4 regions of the Crenobacter cavernae genome follow, and region 1 is predicted to be linked to each of the others. Evidence: predicted binding sites of a transcription regulator. Region 1 holds the regulator's gene; each other region holds the start of a gene.
What was found. The regulator sigma-54, encoded in region 1, starts transcription at its own class of promoters, with help from an activator protein. The targets are predictions, from matches to a motif close to CTGGCACGCTTCATGCTT.
Positions count from the first base shown of each region.

Region 2: the regulator sigma-54 is predicted to act here: its motif matches at 2,399-2,416, upstream of flgB (flagellar basal body rod protein FlgB).
Region 3: the regulator sigma-54 is predicted to act here: its motif matches at 2,349-2,366, upstream of DWG20_RS03670 (pilin).
Region 4: the regulator sigma-54 is predicted to act here: its motif matches at 1,967-1,984, upstream of glnK (P-II family nitrogen regulator).

Region 1 is NZ_CP031337.1:361,489-365,729, forward strand. It holds gene lptA (lipopolysaccharide transport periplasmic protein LptA) at 1-349, shown strand, start outside; gene lptB (LPS export ABC transporter ATP-binding protein) at 346-1,074, shown strand; gene DWG20_RS01640 (RNA polymerase factor sigma-54) at 1,085-2,482, shown strand; gene hpf (ribosome hibernation-promoting factor, HPF/YfiA family) at 2,613-2,954, shown strand; gene ptsN (PTS IIA-like nitrogen regulatory protein PtsN) at 3,071-3,532, shown strand; gene hprK (HPr(Ser) kinase/phosphatase) at 3,525-4,241, shown strand, end outside.
Region 2 is NZ_CP031337.1:2,188,704-2,192,944, reverse strand. It holds gene flgE (flagellar hook protein FlgE) at 1-818, opposite strand, end outside; gene DWG20_RS10645 (flagellar hook assembly protein FlgD) at 849-1,529, opposite strand; gene flgC (flagellar basal body rod protein FlgC) at 1,547-1,957, opposite strand; gene flgB (flagellar basal body rod protein FlgB) at 1,960-2,373, opposite strand; gene DWG20_RS10630 (OsmC family protein) at 2,611-3,030, opposite strand; gene tsaD (tRNA (adenosine(37)-N6)-threonylcarbamoyltransferase complex transferase subunit TsaD) at 3,134-4,159, shown strand; gene abc-f (ribosomal protection-like ABC-F family protein) at 4,205-4,241, shown strand, end outside.
Region 3 is NZ_CP031337.1:742,875-747,115, reverse strand. It holds gene DWG20_RS03680 (hypothetical protein) at 1-840, opposite strand, end outside; gene bioA (adenosylmethionine--8-amino-7-oxononanoate transaminase) at 853-2,202, opposite strand; gene DWG20_RS03670 (pilin) at 2,396-2,830, shown strand; gene DWG20_RS16535 (pilin) at 2,890-3,330, shown strand; gene DWG20_RS03660 (PglL family O-oligosaccharyltransferase) at 3,428-4,241, shown strand, end outside.
Region 4 is NZ_CP031337.1:569,143-573,383, reverse strand. It holds gene DWG20_RS02705 (ClpXP protease specificity-enhancing factor) at 1-69, shown strand, start outside; gene DWG20_RS02700 (ammonium transporter) at 251-1,549, opposite strand; gene glnK (P-II family nitrogen regulator) at 1,578-1,916, opposite strand; gene DWG20_RS02690 (accessory factor UbiK family protein) at 2,254-2,541, shown strand; partial or broken gene DWG20_RS02685 (YifB family Mg chelatase-like AAA ATPase) at 2,552-3,409, shown strand; gene DWG20_RS02680 (hypothetical protein) at 3,488-4,241, shown strand, end outside.

The DNA of each region.
Region 1 (4,241 bases):
CCAGGGCACGCTCAAGGCGACCGCCGACCAGCTGACCGTCACCCGCGACGCGCAGGGCCGCCAGACGCTGCAGGGCATAGGCCGCCCGGCCACCTTCCGCCAGAAACTCGAAGCCCGCCCCGAGTACGTCGAAGGCCAGGGTTCGCGCGTCGACTACACCAGCGCCAGCAACCAGGTCGTGCTCACCGGCAATGCGCGCGTCAAGCGCGGCGCCGACGTCGTCACCGGCGGAGTCATCACCTACAACACCGAGACCGAGGTCTACCAGGTCAGCGGCGGCAGCGTGCAGGGCCCGAACAAGGGTCGCGTCACCGTGATCCTGCAACCGAAGGACGAAGGCCAGAAATGACGCAGAGCCAGCTCACCGTCCGCCACCTGCAGAAACGCTTCAAGAAGCGCGCCGTCGTGCGCGACGTGTCGCTCGACATCGCCAGCGGCGAGGTCGTCGGCCTCTTGGGGCCGAACGGCGCCGGCAAGACGACCAGCTTCTACATGATCGTCGGCCTCGTCGCGGCCGACGGTGGCGAGATCGAACTGGACGGCACTGTCATCACCCGCCTGCCGATCCACAAGCGCGCACGCATGGGGCTCGGCTACCTGCCGCAGGAAGCGTCGATCTTCCGCAGGATGACGGTCGAGGAAAACATCCGCGCCGTGCTCGAGATCGGCGGCCTGAAGGGCGAGAACCTCGATAAGGAGCTCGAACTCCTGCTCGACGACCTCAACATCGCCCACCTTCGCGACACCAACGCGCTGGCGCTGTCCGGCGGCGAACGACGCCGCGTCGAGATCGCGCGCGTGCTCGCCACGCGGCCGCGCTTCATCCTGCTCGACGAACCGTTCGCCGGCGTCGACCCGATCGCGGTGATCGACATCCAGAAGATCATCGCCTTCCTGCGCGAGCGCGGCATCGGCGTCCTGATCACCGACCACAACGTGCGCGAAACGCTGCGCATCTGCGATCGCGCCTATATCATCAGTGAAGGCGCTGTGCTCGCCTCGGGCGAACCGGACACGCTCGTCAACGACGAGAAGGTTCGCGAAGTCTATCTCGGCGAGCACTTCCACCTGTAATGGCCACGCCATGAAGCAGAGCCTCCAGCTCAAGGTCTCGCAACATCTCACCCTCACCCCGCAGCTGCAGCAGTCGATCAAGCTGTTGCAGCTGTCGACGCTCGACCTGCAATCCGAGGTCGAACGGGTGTTGCTCGACAACCCGCTGATCGAACGGATGGACGACGGCCCGAGCGAAGCGTCCGGCGAGGAAAGGTTGGCCGAGCCCGCCGCCGACAACGGCTCGGCCGACGGCGCCGACACGTTGCCGGGCGAGCTGTCCGACTGGGGACGCGGCGCCGCGCGCGGCGACAACGACGACTACGACCCGCTCGCCAACGTCGCCTGCCCGGTGTCGCTGCGCGAACACCTGATCGCCCAGCTCGGCGAAATCGCGATGTCGACGCGCGAACACGGCGTCGTCAGCCTGTTGATCGAAGAGCTCGACGACGACGGTTTCATGCCGCAGCCGCTCGAAGCGGTGCTCGCCGAACTGCCGGCCGAACTCGAACTGACGCTCGAAGAGCTCGAGGACGGTCTCGAACTGCTGCAGGGCTTCGACCCGGCCGGCGTCGGCGCCTTCGACCTGACCGGCTGCCTGCTGCTACAGCTGGCCAGCCTGCCCCGCGTCACGCCGGGGCTTGCGAGCGCACGCACCATCGTCGAGAAGCACCTGACGCTGCTCGGCCAACGCGACTACGGCAAGCTGAAGAAACTGCTCTCGGTCGACGACGCCGAACTGAGACTCGCGCAGCAGCTGATCGCCAGCCTCACCCCGCATCCGGCGGCCAACTTCGGTCGCGACGAGACGCACTACATCGTGCCCGACGTGCTGGTGGTCAAGCGCAAGGGACGCTGGCAGGCCGAGCTCAACCCGGGCGCCGTGCCGCGGCTGCGCGTCAACCCCGGCTACGCCAAATTGGTGTCCGAGGCGCGCGGCGAAAGCGGCGAACTCGCGCCGCGCCTGCAGGAAGCCAAGTGGTTCGTCAAAAACATCCAGCAACGGTTTGACACCATCCTGAAAGTGTCGGAATCTATCGCCAACAGGCAGCAAGCGTTCTTTGAACATGGTGAAGTGGCAATGCGTCCGTTGATACTGCGCGACATTGCCGAAGAACTGGGCCTGCACGAATCCACCATCTCCCGGGTGACCACGCAGAAATACCTCCTCTGCGCGCGCGGGCTCTTCGAACTCAAATATTTCTTCGGCAGTGCGTTGGAAACCGACAGCGGCGGCGAGTGTTCCGCGACCGCGATCAAGGCGCTGATCAAGCAGCTGATCGACGCCGAAGACCGTCAAGCACCGCTCTCCGACAGCAAGCTGGTCGACCTCCTGACAAAACAAGGCATCCAGGTCGCGCGTCGCACCGTGGCCAAGTACCGCGAGGCGATGCAGATCGCGGCGGTCGCCCAGCGCAAGACGCTTTGAAAAAGGCTCTTTAAAACGCCGATTGCTACCCCACCTGTTCTTTGAGGGGTTCCGTCGCCCCGCGATGGAGCCACACAAGAAAACCGCCGGGCCGCCGGGCCCAGGCGTTTGTCACCTAAGGAGTTAGGGTATGAACCTCAAGATCACCGGTCTTCATCTCGAAGTTACTCCGCCGATGCGCGACTACATCGAAAGCAAACTCGAACGCGTGACCCGCCACGTCGACGACGTGATCGACGTCGCCGTGACGCTATCGGTCGACAAGCTTGTGCAGAAGGCGGAGGTGAACGTTCACCTCTCCGGCAAGGATATCCACGTGGAGGCCACCGAAGCCGACATGTATGCAGCCGTCGATGCGCTGATCGACAAACTCGACCGCCAGGTCCTGAAACACAAGGAAAAACGCAACGAGCGCCGCGCGCCGACCCCGGCACCAGCACCGGAAGCGCCGACAGAACAGGCGAACGCCTGAGTGGCGTGATTGTCGAAACGGGAACCTGCGGGTTCCCGTTTTTCATTGACGGCCTTTTGCCAAGACTACGCTTGAGCGTAGAATGGCCGGGTTTTTTCTGTAAGCAAACGCACAGTATGAGCCTGATCGGCAAAATCCTCGCGCCCGACCATGTCCTGATCGACCTGGACGTCGGCAGCAAAAAACGCGTATTCGAACAGGTGGGGCTCCTTGTCGAGAACACCCACGCCATCGCCAGAAGCGAAGTGTTCGACTGCCTGTTCGCCCGGGAAAAACTCGGTTCGACCGGCCTCGGCCAAGGCGTGGCGATTCCGCACGGACGCGCCAAGGGGCTGAAGGAGGCGGTCGGCGTGTTCATCCGCCTGAAGAACCCGATCCCCTTCGACGCGCCCGACGGCAAGCCGGTACAGAGCCTGTTCGTGCTCCTCGTGCCCGAAGAGGCGACCGACCTGCACCTGCAGGTCTTGTCTGAACTCGCACAACGCTTCTCCAGCCGCGCGCTGCGCGAGGCGCTGATCGCCGCGCCCGACCGCGACACCCTCTACCGCCTGCTCACCGAATGGTCCGGCCATGCCTAGCGTCTCCGTTCGCCAGCTCTACCAGGACAACCATCAGAAACTGTTTCTGACCTGGGTCGCCGGCACCGGCGGGTCGGATACGATGATCCGCAACGACGACCAGCGCCCGACCCTCGCCCTCGTCGGCCACCTGAACTTCATCCACCCGAACGCGGTGCAGGTGCTCGGTGTGGCCGAGGTCGACTACCTGGAGAAACTGGAGAACGCCGCCGCGCGCACCGCGCTCGACCAGCTGTTCCACAAGCCGATGGCGGTCGTCATCGTCGCCAACAACCAGGCGGTCCCCAAGCTGCTGCGCGACTACTGCCACACGCACAACGTCCCCTTGATGAGTTCGCGGCTCGAGAGCCCCTACCTGATGGACGTGCTGCGCATCTATCTGGCGCGCGCGCTGGCGACGTCGACGGTGCTGCACGGCGTGTTCCTCGACGTGCTCGAGATCGGCGTGCTGATCATGGGCGACTCGGCGATGGGCAAGAGCGAACTCGCGCTGGAACTGATCTCGCGCGGCCACGGTCTGGTCGCCGACGACGCGGTCGAACTCTACCGCATCGGCCCGGAGACGCTCGAAGGCCGCTGCCCGCCGCTGTTGCGCGACTTCCTCGAAGTGCGCGGCCTCGGCATCCTGAACATCCGCACCATCTTCGGCGAGACCGCGGTCCGCCCGAAGAAGGTGCTCAAGCTCATCATCCACCTCGTCAAGGCCAAC
Region 2 (4,241 bases), 1.4 Mb from region 1:
GGCGCAGCACCGTTGGAGAGCGTCGGAGCGTTGAAGGTCACCGAGCCGGCCGGGGTCGCGAACGTGCCGTCGTTGTTGAAGGTCAGCGGGGTCAACAGTGCGTTCGGCGTGGTGGCCGGCGGCGTCACGGTCATGTCGACCGGATCGGTGTCGAAGCGGGTGTAAACGTTCCACTGCAGCGGCGTGGCGCTCTTCACATAGTAAAAGGTCATCAGGTGCGACACGCCGAGGCTGTCGTACACGGTGACCGAGCGCGAGTGGTTGATCGAGCTCGGATCCGGGTTGTTCGGATCGATACCCGGGAAGGCCACCGCCGGCGCGGTCTGCTTGGCGTCGAGGTTGGCACCGAGCGTCATGGTCGTGGTGGCCTTGGCGCCGATGTTGGCGGTATCGACCTGCAGTTCGACCGGCGGGCCGGCGACGATGGTGCCGTTGGCGTCGGCCTGGTAGCCGGTAAGCTTAAATCCGTTGTTGACGAAGTAGCCTTCGCGGTCGAGCTGGAACTGGCCGTTGCGCATATAGCCGACGTCGCCCTTGTTCTCGACGCGGAAGAAACCGTTACCGGCGATCGCCAGGTCCATCGGATTGCTGGTGTTGGTGAGGTTGCCCTGGGTGAACTGCTGCGACACGCCCACCGTCTTGGCGCCGATACCGGTCTGCGCGTTGGCGACGCCGTACAGGCTGCTCGCGTAGATGTCGGAGAACTCGGCGCGCGAGCCCTTGAAGCCGATGGTATTGGCGTTGGATACGTTGTTGCCGATCACGTCGAGTTGCTTCGAGGCGGCGGACAGACCGCTCAAACCCTGCTGAAAACCCATGTTCCGCTCCTGATTTTGTTTTACGGGGGCTTACGCCGCCACTTCGACCACGGTATCCAGCGTCACCCGCTTGCCGTTGCCGAGCGACAGGTTAGGCGTGAGGCCGTCGATGCCGACGCTCTTGACCTGCTGATAGGACAGCGCGGTCGCGTCGATCTGCTTGCCGCCCTGGGTCGCGGTGACCGCGAACGAGTATTCGCCGTCGGCCAGCTGTTCGCCGGTCACGTTCTTGCCGTCCCAGCCGAAATAGGTCAGGCCGTTCTTGGGCTGCTCGATCGAGAAGCTGTCGACCACGTTGCCCCTGCTGTCCTTGACGTCGATCTTCAGCTGGTCGGCATTCTGGCTGAGGCCGACCGCGCCGCGGGCCGAGCCGTCCTTGAGGTTCAGCCCGCTGTCGCCGACCAGCACGTTGCGGCCGATCAGCGCGGCGGCGTTCAGCGACTGCGACGCCATCTGCGCCTGGGTCAGGCCCGACATCGCCTGGTTCAGCTTCTCGAGGCCGGTGACGGTGCTGATCTGCGACATCTGTGCGGTCATCTGCGAGTTGTCCATCGGGTTCAGCGGGTCCTGCGCCTGCAGCTGCGTGGTGAACAGTTTCAGGAAACGGTTCTGGATCGCATCGGCGCTGCTGACGTCTTTCGTGGTCCCGCTACCACTCGTGCCGGTGGTGCCGTTGATCTTGTTCAGGATGCTCTGGTCGATGGTGGCCATTTGTACCTCGCTCGCGATTACTGGCCGAGCTGCAGCGTCTTCTGCAGCAGGGACTTGGCGGTATTCATCATTTCGACGTTGGTCTGGTAGGAGCGCGCGGCCGAGATCATGTCGGCCATTTCCTCCACCGGGTTCACGTTGGGCAGCTTCACGTAGCCGCGCTCATCGGCGAGCGGGTTGGCCGGGTCGAACTTGAGCTTGAACGGCGTCTTGTCCTCGACGACCGAGGTCACGCGCACGCCGGCGACCTGCGGCTGGCTGGCCGACACCGGGATCGCGGTGAACACCACGTGGCGGCCGCGGTACGGCTCGCCGGTCGAGCTCGTCGCGCTCTCGGCGTTGGCGATATTGCTCGCCACCAGGTTGAGGCGCTGCGACTGGGCGGTCAGCGCCGAGCCGGCGATGCCGAACACATTGGACAAGGACATGCTTACTGGCCTCCCTTGATGGCGTCGTTCAGGCTGGAGATGCGGCGGTTGAGGAAGGTCAGCGTCGACTGGTACTTCATCGCGTTGTCGGCGAAGGCGCCGCGCTCGACGTCCATGTCGACCGTGTTGCCGTCCAGGCTGGGCTGCACCGCGCCGCGGTATTGCAGGTCGGCGCCATTCGTCGTGGAGCCTGCACCCGCGCTGCCCGCCAGGTGGCGTGCAGCGGTCGCGGCGAGCGCCAGCTTGCCCTGGCCGTCTTCGGCCGACTTCATCGCCGCGCCAAAGTCGAAATCCATCGCCTTGTAGTAAGGCGTATCGGCGTTGGCGATGTTGCTGGCGATCACCTCGGCGCGGTAGGCGCGCAAGTCAAGCGCGCGCTGCTGGAAGTCGAAGTGTTTGGCGATCTTGTCGAGCATGGAATCTCCCGGGGACGCAAAACATAAGCATGTTCCGTGCCAGGCTCGGCCAACGTTGGCCGAGCCTGCATTAACGTTTGTTTGCAATTGATGCGTTGATCCGAAAGCCCTTGCGCGGAAAACGGCGACGGCACCGGCTTGCCGCAGCCGGCAAACGCGAGCGGCAAGTTTTGCCAGCGCGGCCATGAAAAACGCCACCGGACGGTGGCGTTCTTGGCGGCGGCAACGATGCGGCAATCAATCCGCTTCGCGGATCTCGAAGTCGTGCGTGATCTCGGCGGTCTTGGCGAGCATGATCGACGCCGAGCAGTACTTCTCGGCCGACAGCTTGATCGCGCGCTCGACCAACTCCGGCTTCACGCCGTGGCCGACGACGATGAAGTGGAAGTGGATCTTGGTGAACACCTTCGGGTCTTCGCTCGCGCGCTCCGAGTCGAGCTCGACCCAGCAGTCGCGCACGTCCTGGCGCGCCTTCTTCAGGATGGTGATCACGTCGTAACTGGTGCAGCCGGCGGTGCCGAGCAGCACCAGCTCCATCGGACGCGGACCGAGGTTGCGGCCGCCGCCCTCGGGCGCGCCGTCCATCACGACGGCGTGGCCGCTGCCGGTCTCGCCCATGAAGCAGACACCCTCCACCCACTTGAGTCGTGCTTTCATCTGTCCTCCTCCTGATCCGGCAAAAACGACAAGCCTACCATCGCCGGTTGGGGTCATAAAGAATCACCGGTAAAATGGCGGTTTCGCCTCATAGAAACACGCCATGTTGGTACTCGGAATCGAATCGTCCTGCGACGAAACCGGGGTCGCGCTCTACGACCTCGACCAGGGCTTGCTCGCCCACCATCTGCACACGCAGATGGCGATGCACGCCGAGTACGGCGGTGTGGTGCCCGAACTCGCCAGCCGCGACCATATCCGCCGCGTACTGCCGCTGACCGAAGCGTGCCTGAAAGACGCCGGCAAGACCTTGGCCGAGGTCTCGGCGATCGCCTACACGCAAGGGCCGGGCCTCGGCGGCGCGCTGATGGTCGGCGCCAGCTTCGCCAACGCGCTCGCCTTCGGTCTCAACATCCCGGTCGTCGGCATCCACCACCTCGAAGGCCATCTGTTGTCGCCCTTGCTATCCGAGCCGCGTCCCGACTTTCCCTTCGTCGCGCTGCTCGTCTCGGGCGGCCACACGCAGCTGATGGCGGTCAAGGGCATCGGCGACTACCAGGTGCTCGGCGAGACGCTCGACGACGCCGCCGGCGAGGCGTTCGACAAGACCGCCAAGCTGCTCGGCCTCGACTATCCGGGCGGCCCGACGCTGTCGAGGTTGGCCGAGCAAGGCACGCCGCACCGCTTCACGCTGCCGCGCCCGATGCTGCATTCGCCCGACCTCGACATGAGCTTCTCCGGGCTCAAGACCGCGGTATTGACGCTGGTGCGCCAGGTCGAAGCCGAGCACGGCGAGCTGACCGAGCCGCTGCGCTGCGACATCTGCCACGCGTTCCAGGAGGCGATCGTCGAGGTGCTGGTGAAAAAATCGCTGAAAGCCTTGAAACAGACCGGCATGAAGCGGTTGGTGGTCGCCGGCGGCGTCGGCGCCAACAAGCAGCTACGCGCCGCGCTCGACGACGCCGCAGCACGCCGCAAACTCGAGGTGTTCTACCCGCCCTTGGCGCTGTGCACCGACAACGGCGCGATGATCGCCTTCGCCGGCGCGATGCGCCTGAAACACGCGCACGCGCCCGGCGCCTTCACCATCAAGCCGCGCTGGGACCTGTCGGCGCTGCCGACCGCTTAACCCCCTTCACGCCGGCACGGGCAACCGGGCCGGCGACCCTGACTCATGATCCAGCTGAAAAACCTCACCCTGCGCCGCGGCA
Region 3 (4,241 bases), 380 kb from region 1:
AGGGCCCTGTGCCAGGGCGTGCTTGAGCTTGTCTTCGCGCAAGGCGAGCGCGGCCAGCGTGTTGGACAGGTCGAGCCACAGCCAGCTGTGCGCGGGGTCGCGCGGCGCTATCAGCATGTAGCACGGCTGGGCGTCGGCGGCGGTGTCGACCAGGTAGGCTCCGCGGCCGCCGTCGAGCGGACCGGTCAGCGGCAGGACGCGTGCGGTCGCCGCCAGTTCGGGCAAGGCGGCGCGCAGCCAGCGGATCTGCTCCTGCGTCAGGCGACGGCTGTCGGTGAGGCCGAGCAGCAACAGTTCGCGGTAGAGCGTGATGGCCTGCGGCAACGCGTCGCGCGCCTCGCGCAGCCAGCCGCGCTCGTCGGCGAGGCGGTAGAGGGCGTGCACCTCGTGCCAGAAGCCGCGCGGCAACGGCAAATAGCTCTGGTGCACCCAGCCGAGCCAGGCACGCGCGCTGGCCAGCGCCTGCACGACGAGTTCGACCTTGGGCTGGTCGCGCTCGAACCACCCCTTCTTCTGCAATTGTTCGGACAGGCAGAGCAGCGTGCCGCGATGGACCTCGGCCAACGCGCGCTGGGTGCGCGACGCGATGATCTGCGCGTCCTGCGACAGCGTCAGTTCCTCGAGCGCCAGCGCATTCTCGGCGGCGTGCATCAGCTTGTCGGCCGCCTCGGCGTACAGCCGCATCAGCTTCTGGCGCAGCGCAGGCTTCGCTTCGGCGCGGTTGAGCGCGTGCACCGTCTCGGCGAGCAGCTTGGCCGCCAGTTTGGGTTGGGCGTAGGGCAGGCGGGCCAGCCAATCGGCCACGCTGCCCGGGTCGGTATCAACCAGGATCGCTTCCATGCTTTCACATCGTCAGGGCAGGGCCGCCTCGGCGGCTTCGTCGTCGCCGGCCAGGCGCAGCGTCGACAGCGTTTCGAGGGTCGCATCGACGAGTTGCGCCATCTGCTCGTCGTCGACCACGTAAGGCGGCATGAAGTAGACCGATTGGCCGATCGGTCGCGTCAGGCACGATTTTTCCAGCATCGCCGAGAAGAAGGCCTGCGAGAAGTCGGCGCGCGACGTCGTAACGTCGAACGCCCAGATCATGCCGGTGTGGCGAAAATGTCGCACCGCTTCATGCTCGGCCAACGGCGCCATCAGCTTGCTGAAGCGCTCGGCCTTGTCGCGGTTGGCGGACAGCACGTCTTCGCGCTCGAACAGGTCGAGCACCGCGAGCGCCGCGCTGCACGCGAGCGGGTTGCCGGTATAGCTGTGCGAATGCAGGAAGCCGCGCGCGACGTCATCGTCATAAAATGCATCGTATACCGAATCGGTCGTCAATACGCACGACAGCGGCAAAAATCCGCCGGTGATGCCTTTCGACAGGCACAGGAAGTCGGGACGGATGCCGGCCTGCTCGCACGCGAACAGCGTACCGGTGCGGCCGAAGCCGACCGCGATCTCGTCGGCGATCAGGTGCACGCCGTAGCGCTCGCACGCGGTGCGCGCGCGCTTCAGATAGTCGGGGTGGTACATCGCCATCCCGGCGGCGCCCTGCACCAGCGGCTCGAGGATCAGCGCGGCGATCTCGCCGTGACGCTTGGCCAGCACGTTCTCGAGCGCGGTCGCGGCGCGCGCAGCGACGTCGGCGGCGCTCTCGCCGGGCAAGGCGAGGCGCGCGTCGGGCGTCGGCACGCGCAGGCCCTTGTGCGTAAGTTCGGCGTAGGTCGCCGAAAACAGCGGCACGTCGGTCACAGCCAGCGCGCCTACCGTCTCGCCGTGGTAGCCGTTCTCCAGGCTGACGAAGCGGCACTTTTGCGCCTGGCCGAGGTTCTTCCAGTAGTGGAAGCTCATCTTCAGCGCGATCTCGGTCGCGCTCGAGCCGTCCGAGCCGTAGAACGCGTGGCCGAGGCCGGACAGCGCGGCGAGCCGCTCCGATAGTTCTACCACCGGCGCGTGGGTGAAACCGGCCAGCATCACGTGCTCGAGCGTGTCGAGCTGCGCCTTGATCGCGTCCTTGATCGCCGGATGGCCGTGGCCGAACAGGTTCACCCACCACGAGCTGACCGCGTCGAGGTAGCGCTTGCCGTCGAAATCGATCAGCCACGCGCCGTCGCCGCGCGCGATCGGGATCAGCGGCAGCCGCTCGTGGCGTTTCATCTGGGTGCACGGGTGCCATACCGCGCGTCGGCTGCGTTCGAGCCAGTCGCTGGATTCGCTCACGTTCGCCTCGTCAAAGCAGGAATTTAAATGATGCGCGATGCTAACATAGCCGCCGTTTACGTGACGGGACTGACGCAAATTGTCAGTTCGTGACCAATGACGCCGTAATTTGCGGCGTGAAACGGGAAAATCTTCAGGAAAAGCGGCTGGCACGATCCATGCTTTGTCATATCCGCGCACAAGAGGTTATGCCATGAAAGACCGTGAACAAGGTTTCACGCTGATAGAGCTGATGATCGTGATCGCGATTGTCGGCATCCTCGCAGCGATGGCGATAACCGCGTATCAGGACTACACCAAGCGCGCTTATCTGGCCGAGGCGATGGGCTTCGCCGGCAGCGTGAAAACGTCGGCCGAGGAGTATCACGCGTCGAAGGGGGCTTGGCCGACCAGCAACGCGTCGGCGGGACTGCAGGAACCGGAGGCTTACTGGGGCGAAGCCGTGAAGGCGTTGACCCTGGCGGCATCGGGTTCGGTCGGCGTGATCCGGATCACGTTGAACGACAAGGTGCAGGACAACGCCCAAGTCTGGCTCGCCTCCGAAGAGGACGCGAGCGGTTCCTACCGCTGGCGCTGCGGCGGAGAGTCCACTTTGCGACGGCTTATGCCTTCCAGTTGCCGGGAATGAATGAGTTTGTGATAAATTACCCCTGCATTTTTAATGCATACCTATAACGAGGAGTGGAAATGAAGAAGGCACAACAGGGCTTTACCTTGATCGAACTGATGATCGTCGTCGCGATCATCGGTATTTTGGCCGCGATCGCGATTCCGGCGTACCAGGATTACACGGTACGAGCCAAAGTAAGTGAAGGTATGCAAGCTGCAGCAGCGGCCAAAACGGCCGTTTCTGAATTTGCGTTGACTAATAACGTGTTGCCGGTCAGCAATGCGTCGGCAGGAGTTACGTCGACCACTTCAAAATACGTTACCAGCCTTACTGTTGGGACTAGTGGGGTGATTACTGTAGTGCTGAATGCGGCGAATGTCGGTGGCGAGGTTGCGAGTGGTGCAAACCAATTTGCTCTGACGCCTACCCTGTCTTCTACTGGGGTCGAGTGGAGGTGCGCTGTAGCGGCCTCGTCTGGTATCAATGTGAAATATTTGCCGGCCAACTGCCGCGGCTAATTTCCGAGTCGTCATCCTTCTCGAACGGGCGGGTAACCGCCCGTTTTTCATGGGTTAATCCATGCGTTTCCGGTTCGCCCCACATATGCTGGGTGCCATGTTGCTGGCACCTCTTTCCTTTGCGTTCCTCAGCCCTTTGCGCTACGCGCCATTGCCCGACTGGTGCAGCGACGTCGCCGCCGCCGCCTTGATCGCGCTCGCCGCGTTGTTCGCTGCCTGGCTGCCATCCGTTTCGCCGTCGGCGCGGCTGCACCGGGTCCAGCTCGGACTGGCCGCGTTGGCCGTGGGCTTGGTGCTGCCTTCGTTGAGCGTGATGCCCGCCTATCCGGGCGTGGCGCTGCAGGCCGCCACCGTGCTGCTGCTTCTAATGCTCGCCGCGTCGCTCCAGCAGCAGGCTATCGCGCGTCTGGGTCGCGACGCCGTGCTGACAACTTTTGCCGCCGTCGTGCTACTCGGCGCCTTGCTGCAGGCGGCGATCGGCTTCGCCCAAGCGCTCGGCCTCGCGCCGCTGGCGCAGGGCTGGTTGCTGTTCGACATGAACGCGCCGACCACGGTGCTCGGCAACATCGGTCAGCGCAACCAGCTCGGTCACTACCTCGGCTGGGGGCTGGTGTCGGCCTGCTATCTGCACAGCGTCGGCCGGCTGCGCATCGGTCTGTTCGTCCCGGTCGCGCTGGCGCTGGCCTTGCTGATGGGCTGGTCCGCTTCGCGCTTGGTGCTCGGCTACGGCCTCGGTCTCGGCGTACTGACGCTGATCTGGCTGCGGCGCGCCGACGACGGCGCTTTGAGGCGGTTCGGCAAGGCGGCAGGGATCGCGCTGCTGTGCCTGGCGGTCTGCCTGTTGTGGAGCCAGGAGATCAACGCTTTCCTGCGCTGGCTCGGTTTGCCGGTTCATGCGGCCAGCGGTTCCG
Region 4 (4,241 bases), 210 kb from region 1:
CCCAAACCGGATGGCGACGGCGGCGGTAAGCCGCCCGCTGCGCGCGGCCACCTGCGCGTGGTCAAGTAAGCGCGCCCGATCCGTTAGTGAAAACCGCCCGCACCGTTCTGGTGCGGGCGGTTTTTTTTGTGCCGGGCTCGGCCAACGTTGGCCGAGGACGAAAAAAAAAAGCGGGGATCATAAGACCCCCGCTGACAAGATGCACGGCCCGCCTCCTTCTCGATCGTCGATCTCGGGCCGCGCAAGAGGTTTATTCGACGCGCTCGCCGTGCAGCACCAGGTCCAGACCCTCGCGTTCCTTTTCTTCGTCGACGCGCAGGCCGATCACCACGTCGACCAGCTTCAGGATCGCGAAGGTGACCACCGCGCAGTAGACGACGGTCACGCCGACGCCGAGCGCTTGCACCGCGAGCGAACCTTCGACGCCGCCGATGTCCTTGACCGCGAACACGCCGGTCAGCAGCGCGCCGACGATGCCGCCGACCCCGTGCACGCCGAAGGCGTCGAGCGAGTCGTCGTAGCCCAGCATGTGCTTCAGGCCGGTGGCGCCCCAGTAGCACACCACGCCGGCGATCAGGCCGATGGCCAGCGCGCCCTGGGCGTCGACGAAGCCGGCGGCCGGAGTGATTGCCACCAGGCCTGCGACCGCGCCGGACGCGATGCCGAGCACCGACGGTTTGCCCTTGGCGATCCATTCGGCGAACATCCACGCGAGCGCGGCGGTGCCGGTCGCGATCTGCGTCACCAGCATCGCCAGACCCGCGCGGCCGTCGGCGGCGACCGCCGAACCGGCGTTGAAGCCGAACCAGCCCACCCACAGCATCGACGCGCCGATCAGCGTCAGCACCAGGTTGTGCGGTGCCATCGCCTCGCGGCCGTAGCCTACGCGTTTGCCGAGCACCAGCGCTGCCACCAGGCCGGCGATACCGGCGTTGATGTGCACCACGGTCCCTCCGGCGAAGTCGAGCACGCCGTAATCGAACATCCAGCCGCCCGGCGCCCACACCCAGTGAGCGACCGGCACGTACACCAGCAGCGACCAGACCGCCATGAAGACCAGCATCGCCGAGAACTTCATCCGTTCGGCGAACGCGCCGGTGATCAGCGCCGGCGTGATGATCGCGAACGTCATCTGGAACATCATGAACACCGACTCGGGGATCGTGCCGGCCAGCGGATGCACCGTCAGCTTGGCGGCGTCTTTGAGGTAGACGAGGCCGTCGAGCAGCACGCGGTCGAAGCCGCCGATATACGGATTGCCGGGCGTGAACGTCAGGCTGTAGCCGATCACCGCCCACAGCACGGTGATCAGCGCGCAGATCGCGAAACTTTGCATCAGCGTGGACAGCACGTTCTTGCGGCGCACCATGCCGCCGTAGAACAGCGCGAGACCCGGGATGGTCATGAACAGCACCAGCGCGGTCGAGGTCAGCATCCAGGCGGTGTCGCCGGCGCTGATGGTCTTGGCGTCGACCAGCGTCGGCGCCGCATCGGCCAGCGCCAGCGCCGGCATCGCGAGCCCGGCGGCGAGCCAGGCGAGACGGTTCAAGGATTTCATGGTGGTCTCCCTCTGTCGTTTACAGCGCGTCCGCGCCGGTTTCGCCGGTCCGGATGCGAATCACTTGGTCCAGGTCCATCACGAAGATCTTGCCGTCGCCGATCTTGCCGGTGCGCGCGGCATTCTCGATCGCCTCGAGCACGACCTCGAGCAGATCCTCGGCGATCGCGATCTCCAGTTTGACCTTGGGCAGAAAGTCCACCACGTACTCCGCGCCGCGGTAGAGCTCGGTGTGCCCCTTCTGCCGGCCGAAGCCTTTCACCTCGGTCACGGTAATGCCTTGCACGCCGATCGCCGACAGGGCCTCGCGGACCTCGTCCAGCTTGAACGGCTTGATAATCGCGCTAACCAGTTTCATGGCGGTTCCTCCCTCAAGGATCGGTTTGCCGGATTGCTTGCAGAGGCAATATGCAGAAAGCGTGCCAGCTCCCTATATAGGGCGCTGGCGCGTGATCGGCCGGAAAAATGACGCCGATTTGCACCGCGAAAGGGCATGTCGCATCGCGATACGCACCAATTTGGTCGCATTGTCGCGCGAGTTCGCACCAGGCTGGGGCAGTGCTCGGCCAACGTCGACCGAAGGAAAGGACGAGGGATGGGTGGAACCTTGCTGCGCTGCGGAGTCAAACCGGCGTCTGTCTGTCCTTTTTGCTACACTCCAGCAGACAGGAAATGACACAAGCAAGGAGACGACCATGCTCAGCCAGAAACTCTTCGAAGAAATCAGCAACAAGATCAGCGAAACCATCGCCGCGAGCCCGGCCAAGGATGTGGAAAAGAATATCAAGTCGCTGATGTCGTCGACCTTTGCGCGCATGGACCTGGTCACGCGCGAGGAATTCGACGTGCAGCAGGAAGTGCTCGCGCGTACGCGCGAAAAGCTGACGCTGCTCGAGGCGCGCGTTGCCAAGCTGGAGGCGGCGCTGTTCCCGGAAGCGGCGGCCGAGCAGGAACGCAGCGAAGCGAGCCAGGGCCACTCCTGACCCTGCGCCGATGACGCTCGCGATCGTGCAGAGCCGGGCCTTGTCCGGCATGCAGGCGCCCGAGGTCGCGGTCGAAGTGCATCTGGCGAACGGCCTGCCTTCGTTCACCATCGTCGGTCTGCCCGACACCGAGGTGAAGGAAAGCCGCGAGCGGGTACGCGCCGCGCTCCAGGTCGCCGGATTCGAATTCCCGGCGCGCCGGATCACGGTGAACCTCGCGCCGGCCGACCTGCCGAAGGAGTCGGGGCGTTTCGACCTGCCGATCGCGCTCGGCATCCTCGCGGCGAGCGGCCAGATCCCTGCGGCGAAGCTCGCCGACTACGAATTCGCCGGCGAGCTGGCGCTCTCCGGCGAGTTGCGCCCGATCCGCGGCGCGCTGGCGATGACCTGGCACGCGAGCCGCGCCGGCCGCGCCTTCGTGCTGCCGCGGGCCAGTGCGTGTGAAGCCGCCTGGGTCGAGCGGGCGACCGTGCATCCGGCCGATTCGCTGCTAGCGGTTTGTGCGCATCTGAACGGGATCGCTACGCTCGAAGTGCAGCCGCCGCTGCCGTTCGAGTTGGCGAGTCCTTATCCGGACCTTTCCGACATCAAAGGCCAGGCCGGCGCGCGCCGTGCGCTCGAAGTCGCCGCGGCTGGTGCGCACCATCTGTTGATGGTCGGCCCGCCCGGCACCGGCAAGTCGATGCTGGCCGCACGCCTGGCGGGCATCCTGCCGTCGATGACCGAAGACGAAGCGCTCGAATCGGCGGCCCTGCAGTCGTTGACGGCTCACGGCGCGTCGCTGAACTGGCGTGCCCGCCCGTTCAGAAGTCCACACCATACCGCATCGGCGGTGGCCCTGGTCGGAGGCGGCTCCGTGTTAAAGCCAATGCTGTTTGCGACTCATGAATGTTATTTGCGACTGATGGTCGATTTATGCGACTGTCTCCGACCCCCCAGATGATTTATGGCCATCATCCCGCAGTTGCCGCTGTTCAAGGAAATCGCCAGTCAAGAACAGTGCTATCGGCTCGAATGGATGGGCGGGGTCTACGCCAATCTGGGCGATCCTTCGAATCCGTTGCTCGAATGTTTCTTCACGCCCTTGAACCCTGTCAGTGGGAAGCGAGACTTTCCCAATCAGATCCGTGCGGGCATCGCGGTGGGCTATCTGCCGACCCTCTTCCTCGGACAGACCTTTCAGGGTAAGAACAGGCGCCCCCAATTGGGACGCGCAGCAGCCCGACTCACGCTGCAGCTGGACCTGCGGCAACCGGGCGCGGTCGAGGAGACGTCTTTGCTTGACGTCGAGGCCGCAGCCCGATTCGATCCGGTGCACCAGCGATTCCTGAAGCCCATGGCCGATCATGACGGCTCTTCGCTGCGGGCGGGCTTGAAGCGACTGCAGGGTAAGGTGATTCATACCCACGGTCAGGCTGTGGCGCCGTCCGTCATCCTGGTGCCGGAGTTAGAGCTGCTTCGCTTCTACTACGTGTCCAGTGAGCGCATGGCGAAGCTGATCTTCACCGGCCACTTTGGACGGGAGGAGTGGGCCGAAAGTACCTACAACCTCCTCCACGAGGAGCCGAGCTACGATCTGGAAAGTGGCGTCGCCCGTTTTGTGTATCGGCACGGTTTTGCACGTGCCGACGTTCCCGTGCTGGCGCGGATCCTGTTCGAAGGCGGGGAGCGCTGGGCTCAGCGCGGAGTGTATCGCCCCG